Regions from separate parts of the Serratia marcescens subsp. marcescens ATCC 13880 genome, predicted to be linked through region 1. Evidence: predicted binding sites of a transcription regulator. Region 1 holds the regulator's gene; the other holds the start of a gene.
What was found. Region 1 encodes LexA, which represses DNA repair genes until DNA is damaged. Its sites were predicted from a motif close to TNCTGTATGTACATACAGNA; they were not measured.

Region 1 (3,720 bases):
AGCTGTTCGCGTTTCCCTTCGATGACCGTCAGATCGTCATCGGTCAGCTTGCCCCATTTCTCTTTCACTTTGCCTTTCAGCTGCTTCCAGTTACCGTCGGCTTGATCTTTATTCATAGTCTCTCCGTTAACCTGTGGTGAATCAGTGATCCCTGTCGCCGGCCGGGGTTAACCAGAAACTTTTCTGGCTGATGCTCCCTTCACCTTAAGAAGCAACGCTCCCCTTCATTTACCAGCCACATGATTCATTCTAGTTAAACATGGAAATAAAAAAGCCAATTTGCAGAATAAAAAACCATTAAAAAACACAATAAAAACAAAAAACGCCAACAAACAACGAGCTAACGCGAACGGATCTGGACTGAAAACATGTAAGCAAACATGAATAAAACATAAGATAAATTAATAAATAACCCAACAAAGCGTTCGACCTAGCGTGCAGCAAACCAGCTGCCGCGCACCTGATGACGGTGCCAAATCCAGCCCAACGCCAGGCCGCGCAGCGCCAGAAACACCGCCAGCGCCAGCCAGAGCCCGTGGTTGCCTAGCAGCGGCACGCTGAACAGCGCCAGACCGTATCCCGCAGCGGCCACCGCCATGCTGTTACGCATCTCGGCGCCGCGCGTGGCGCCGATAAACATGCCGTCCAGCAAATAGCACCATACCCCGACCAGCGGCAGAATGACCTGCCAGGGTAAATAATGGGCGGCCAACGCACGCAGTTCCGGCAAAGAGGTCAATGCCGCCACGATCTGCTGGCCGGTAACGGCATACGCCAGGCCGAAGGCCAACGCGACCAGCCCTGCCTGCCTGCAGGCCGCGTGCCACACCTTGCGCAGTTGGCTGTCGTCCCGGGCGCCGTAGGCGTGGCCCGAATGAGCCTCCACCGCATAAGCAAAACCGTCGAGCGCATAGGCGGTGAACGTCAGCAGATTCATCAATACCGCATTGACCGCCACCACCTCGCTTCCCAGGCGAGCGCCGAAAATGGTCAACGACGCAAAGCACAGTTGCAGCAACAGTGAACGCAGCATGATGTCGCGGTTGAGCGCCAGCAGGCGACGCAGATCGCCACGCCAGGCCTGGCGCAGCATCTGCAGGGTAATACCGCGCAGGCGCATCACCCGCCACGCCAACCACAGCCCGAGCAGCAGCGTAGCGTATTCGGCGATGGCGGTTGCCGCCGCCGCCCCCCGCACGTTCCAGCCCAGGCCCATCACCAGCCAGATATCCAGCACGATGTTCAGCAGGTTGCCGACGATCAGCAGGATCACCGGCGCCCGCACGTACTGCACGCCGAGCAGCCAGCCCAGCAGCACCAGATTGGCCAGCGCCGCCGGGGCGCTTAACCAGCGGATCTCAAGAAAACGCCGCGCCTGTTCCAGCACCTCGCCATCGCCACCGACGATCCGCAGCGCCAGTTCGATCAGCGGATAACGCAGCAGGACGATCGCCGCGCCGCCCAACAGCGCCAGCAGCAGCGGTTGCATAAAGGCGCGCGCCAGCGCTTGCGGGTTCTGTGCCCCCAGCGCTTGCGCCGCGAGGCCGGTGGTGCTCATGCGCAGGAATAACAGCAGCATGAAGAGGAAGCTGGTCGCCACCGCGCCGATCGCCACGCCCCCCAGGTAGATCGGGCTGTCGAGGTGGCCGATCACCGCGGTGTCCACCAGCCCGAGCAGCGGCACGGTAATATTGGAGAAGATCATCGGCAGGGCGAGGCGCCACAGGGCTTTATCGGTGTCGCTGGTGAAGGCGGAAATCAGGCGCATGATGGGATGTTCCTGTGACTGAGTGACAAAGGGCGAGGTCAGAAACAAAAACGCCCCAAAACAGGGGCGATTGATACAGGGAGCGGCGGTGATGGGCCGGCGATTAAATCCAGTCGCCGTTGCGGATCACGCCGACCGCCAGCCCTTCGATAGTGAAATTCTGCTGACGCAGATCGACCACTATCGGTTGGAATTCGTTGTTCTCCGGCAGCAGTTCAACCACATTGCCGTGCTTTTTCAAGCGCTTGACCGTCACTTCGTCTTCGATCCGCGCCACCACGACCTGGCCGTTGCGCACGTCTTGCGTTTTGTGCACCGCCAGCAGATCGCCGTCCAGAATGCCGATGTCGCGCATTGACATGCCGTTCACCCGCAGCAGGAAATCGGCGCTCGGTTTAAACAGGGAAGGATCCACTTGGTAGTGCCCTTCGATGTGCTGCTGCGCCAGCAGCGGCTCGCCGGCGGCGACGCGGCCGATCAGCGGCAGCCCTTCTTCTTCTTCCATCAGCAGACGGATACCGCGCGAGGCACCGGAGACGATTTCGATCACGCCTTTGCGTGCCAGCGCCTTCAGGTGTTCTTCGGCGGCGTTAGGCGAACGGAACCCCAGACGCATCGCGATCTCGGCACGCGTTGGCGGCATGCCCGTTTGCGAAATGTGCTCGCGAATCAGATCGTAGACCTCTTGCTGTCTGGTAGTTAGTGCTTTCATTCCGCCCCCTGTTTGTTTATACAGTCTTGCTGTGAGTATATACAGGTAAGCGCGGATTGGGAACCGAAGAATAAATAAAAATCAGTCAGTAGGCGCTTTTCGTCAGCCGAAATGCTGCCATAGGACCGTGCCCCAAACGAACAGCGCCAGCGCGATCGCCAGCGACACCGCCGCCGATCCCATGTCCTTGGCCCGCCCGGACAGCTCGTGATGTTCGCTGCCGATGCGATCCACCACCGCCTCGATCGCGCTGTTCAGGATCTCGACGATCATCACCAGCGCTACCGATCCGATCAATAAAATGCGCGCTATCGCACCCACATCCAGCCAGACAGCCAGTATGATAGCCAGAAGGGTGACCACCAGTTCCTGGCGGAAAGCCGCTTCGTGCTGCCAGGCGGCGGATAGCCCTTTATAGGAATAGCCGGCGGCCTTGATGATGCGGGTCAGTCCGGTTGCTTGGTTTGCCATGTTTTCGTGCCTTTCTCAGAGGTCGGTCATAATAAAAAGAGTCTAGAACAGTCCGCGCTGACGGCTCTCGGTTTTCGAACACCACAGATCTGCTACCCGGTTTCTGGTATGCTTGCGGCGCATTGCTAACAAGAGGCTTCACGTTGTTATGTCAGGTTGGCGTAAAATTTATTATAAAATATTGAATTTACCACTTAAATTGTTGGTAAGAAGTAAGGTCATCCCTTCAGATCCGGTTACCGAGCTAGGGTTGGATCCCTCACGGCCGATTTTGTATGTTTTACCTTACAATTCCAAGGCGGATTTGCTGACGCTGCGCACCCAGTGCCTGGCGCAGGATCTGCCCGATCCGCTCAACTCGCTGGAGATCGACGGCACCGTGCTGCCGAGCTACGTGTTCATTCACGACGGCCCGCGCGTGTTCCGCTACTACACCCCGAAAGAAGAGTCGGTAAAGCTGTTCCACGACTATCTGGATCTGCATCGCAGCAACCCGGATCTCGACATTCAAATGCTGCCTGTTTCGGTCATGTTCGGCCGCTCGCCGGGCCGCGAAGGCCACGGCACGCCGCACCTGCGTCTGTTGAACGGCGTGCAGAAATTCTTCGCCGTGCTGTGGCTCGGCCGCGACAGCTTCGTACGCTTCTCCAACACCGTGTCGCTGCGCCGCATGGCTACCGAACACGGCACGGATAAAACCATCGCGCAGAAACTGGCGCGCGTGGCGCGCATGCACTTCTCGCGCCAGCGCCTGGCCGCGGTGGGCCCA
Region 2 (3,720 bases), 2.3 Mb from region 1:
GTTGGACAGGTACAGCGCTTCTTCAACGGCGGTGTTGCCGCCGCCGACCACCGCGACTTTCTGGTTGCGGTAGAAGAAACCGTCGCAGGTCGCGCAGGCGGAAACGCCTTTGCCCTTGAAGGCGTCTTCGGAAGGCAGGCCAAGGTAGCGGGCGGAGGCGCCGGTCGCGATGATCAGCGCGTCGCAGCTGTATTCGCCGCTGTCGCCGAACAGGCGGAACGGACGCTGCTGCAGATCGACGCTGTTGATATGATCGAAGACGATTTCAGTTTGGAACTTCTCCGCGTGCTCGCGCATGCGCTCCATCAGCGCCGGACCGGTCAGGCCGTCGGCGTCGCCCGGCCAGTTTTCCACTTCGGTGGTGGTGGTCAGCTGGCCGCCTTGCTCCAGACCGGTGATCAGCACCGGATTCAGGTTGGCGCGCGCCGCGTAGACGGCGGCGGTGTAACCGGCCGGGCCGGAGCCCAGAATCAGTAATTTGCTATGTTTAGCCGTGCCCATGAATAACCTCTTTATTCCACAATGGCGGACAATGAAGCCGATTGTAGGGAAAATGGCGCAGTAAAAAAAGCGCCGGGCGACGTTGTTAACGATTTGTATGATAGTTGTCGCCTATTAATGCACCCGCTGTCGGCAAATCGTACGCCGAACGCAGAAATTTACCTTATCAAAGCTGCATTCGGCCGCCGAATCGCCAACCGCGCAAAAACGGCGCATTCTGCGGCTTCAGCCGCTCCCCGCCGGGGTTTATCTGCCAGCGATTCATAACCAAAAATGGGATGCAGACTTTTCGTGACGGTACGTTGTTCTGATTTTGCTTCTTTTACTTTGACAATCCGCTGCGCATTTGCGAAAACATCATAGGAAGAAGAAATTATCCCCGTAACACCAGCAAATCGTACGTATTTGCGCCGCGAGGCGGCAATGCGCGATGGGTGTGCGGAGCAGAGCGCGCAAGCGTTTGCTGATTTTTTCTCGACCTAAACGTCGTTACCTGCGTCGCGCGGGGTTGGACAGACAGGCTGCGCGGCGTGGAATGATGGTAGTGAAGAAGCATATGACAGGCATCGGGTCTTCGCTTGGAACGAACCCTTACACATTGACGTTGGCTAGGGTGTGGCAAGTGCACGGAAGAAAATAAGAGAGACAATAATAATGGCAGACAACAAGAAACGCCCGGGTAAAGATCTTGACCGTATCGACCGCAACATCCTGAATGAGCTGCAGAAGGATGGGCGTATTTCGAACGTCGAGCTTTCGAAGCGCGTGGGGTTATCCCCGACACCATGTTTGGAACGCGTGCGCCGTCTTGAGCGCCAGGGTTTCATTCATGGCTATACCGCATTGCTTAACCCGCATTATCTGGATGCGTCCCTGCTGGTTTTCGTGGAGATCACGCTGAACCGCGGCGCGCCGGATGTGTTTGAGCAATTCAACTCGGCAGTGCAGAAGCTTGAAGAGATTCAGGAGTGTCATCTGGTTTCCGGCGATTTCGACTACCTGTTGAAAACCCGCGTACCGGATATGTCGGCTTACCGCAAATTGCTGGGCGAAACCTTGCTGCGTTTGCCGGGGGTTAACGACACCCGTACCTACGTAGTGATGGAAGAAGTGAAACAGAGTAACCGTCTGGTTATCAAAACACGGTAAGGTGCAGGTGCAAAACCTGATTAAATTGGTTACACTCCTGTTTATTCATACAGTTTCGGCGCCGGGGCAGTTTCTCGGCGCTGTTGCTATGTCAGCTAACAGGAACCTGGAGAGCCTTTCTTGAGCCAGGAATATACAGAAGATAAAGAAGTTACCCTGAAAAGACTCAGCAGTGGCCGGCGTTTGCTGGAAGCTGTGCTTATCGTGGTAGCGATTTTTGCCGTTTACCTCATGGCTGCGCTGGTCAGTTTCAATCCGTCTGACCCAAGCTGGTCGCAGACCGCGTGGCATGAGCCGATTCACAATCTGGGCGGCGGTGTCGGGGCCTGGTTGGCCGATACGCTGTTCTTCACCTTCGGGGTGCTCGCCTACGCGATACCGCCGATCATGCTGGTCTTGTGCTGGGCGGCTTATCGCCAACGCAGCAACAGAGACTACATCGACTATTTCGCGCTTTCCCTGCGCCTGATCGGCACCCTGGCGTTAGTGCTCACCTCCTGCGGGCTGGCGGCGCTGAACGTCGACGATCTCTATTACTTCGCTTCCGGCGGCGTGATCGGCAGCCTGCTGAGCAACGCCATGTTGCCGTGGTTCAACGGCATCGGCGCTACGCTGGCGCTGTTGTGCGTATGGGCGGCGGGGTTGACGCTGTTTACCGGCTGGTCCTGGCTGGTGATCGCCGAGAAGATCGGCGGGGCGGTGCTGGGCGTCGCGACGGTGATGACCAATCGCTCACGTCGCGAAGAGCGCTATTTTGAGGATGACGAGCGTTACGTTGACGACGAGCCTGAGCAGGCAGGGAAGGGTGCCGCCGCAGCGGTTGCCGCGACCGCCGCCGGAGCCGCGGCCGCCGATGACGACGTGCTGTTCTCCGCGCCTTCGGTCACCGAAAGCGCCAAAGCGGCAGAAGAAGATGCCGCCGATCCGTTGCTCAGCGGCCTGCGCGCCGACGATGGCGAGCTTGAAGCGGAAGCCGCACCCATCGCGCCGGCGGCTTCGCCTGCACCGGCGGTGAAGGCAGAGATCCACGAGCCCGTTGCAGCGCCGATCGCCACACAGGCTCCGTCGGTAACGGTGGCGCCGGCCGCGCCGGCCTCTGTCAATCAGCACCCGGTGAGCGCCCCGGCGCAAGACGCTACGCCGCCGCTGTATTCCTTCGAGATCCCGGAAGAAACGCCTGCGCCTAAGGCGACGCGTCCTGTCGATCCTTATCAGGATGACGATGAGCCGCGCCTCGGCAACTGGCAAGAGCCGGCCGCGCCGCAGCCGCCGGCGCGTTCTCCCTTTGATTTTACCGCCGCACAGCGTGACAGCGTCGACATCGGCAGTTCGAGCGGTTTCAGCGCCACCGGCGCCAAACCGCAGCCGGATACGGCGGCAGCCGCTGCTGCTGCGGGCGTCGCAGCGGCGACCTTTATGCCGGCCTTCACGGCGACCAGTGACGGCAATCCGCAGGTTAAGCAGGGCATCGGCCCTGAACTGCCGCGGCCGAATCCGGTGCGCATCCCGACCCGTCGCGAACTGGCTTCCTACGGCATCAAGCTGCCTTCGCAGCGTGCGGCCGAACAGGAACAGCGCCAGACAGAGGCGGAGCCTCAGCAGCCGGCGGCGGTGAACCCGCAGGATGAAGAGGCGCTACAGGAAGCCGCGCTGCGTCAGGCGTTTGCCGAGCAGCAAAGCCAGCGCTATGGCGAAAGCTACGCGCCGGAGCAGGATGATGAACAGGCTCAGCAGGAGGCTGAGCTGAGCAAAGCGTTCGCCGAGCAACAGAGCCAGCGTTACGGCGAAGATCAGCAGGACGACGAAGAGGCGCGGCAAGAGGCCGCGCTGCGTCAGGCGTTTGCCGAGCAGCAGCAGGCGCGCTACGGCCAGCAAGCATCTGCTCCGCAGGCGCCGGCCGCCAGCCCGATCGATACCCGCAATGCTTTCAGCTTCTCGCCGATGGCGGATCTGGTGGACGATGGCCCGAGCGAGCCGATGTTCACGCTGTCCCCGCAGCTTGAAGAGCGCATTGAACAGCAAAGCGAGCAAGAGGACGATGTGCCGTTCGGTCAGTTTGAGCCGGCGGCG

Region 2: J0F90_RS08375 (DNA translocase FtsK 4TM domain-containing protein) is a predicted target of LexA. The motif match lies at 1,686-1,705, and genes of this name have one in related genera.

What each region holds. Positions count from the first base shown of each region.
Region 1 is NZ_CP071238.1:4,628,933-4,632,652, forward strand. Features, by position in the region: gene J0F90_RS22150 (CsbD family protein) at 1-116, opposite strand, end outside; gene dinF (MATE family efflux transporter DinF) at 431-1,768, opposite strand; gene lexA (transcriptional repressor LexA) at 1,872-2,480, opposite strand; gene J0F90_RS22165 (diacylglycerol kinase) at 2,583-2,951, opposite strand; gene plsB (glycerol-3-phosphate 1-O-acyltransferase PlsB) at 3,100-3,720, shown strand, end outside.
Region 2 is NZ_CP071238.1:1,767,131-1,770,850, forward strand. Features, by position in the region: gene trxB (thioredoxin-disulfide reductase) at 1-501, opposite strand, end outside; gene lrp (leucine-responsive transcriptional regulator Lrp) at 1,156-1,650, shown strand; gene J0F90_RS08375 (DNA translocase FtsK 4TM domain-containing protein) at 1,771-3,720, shown strand, end outside.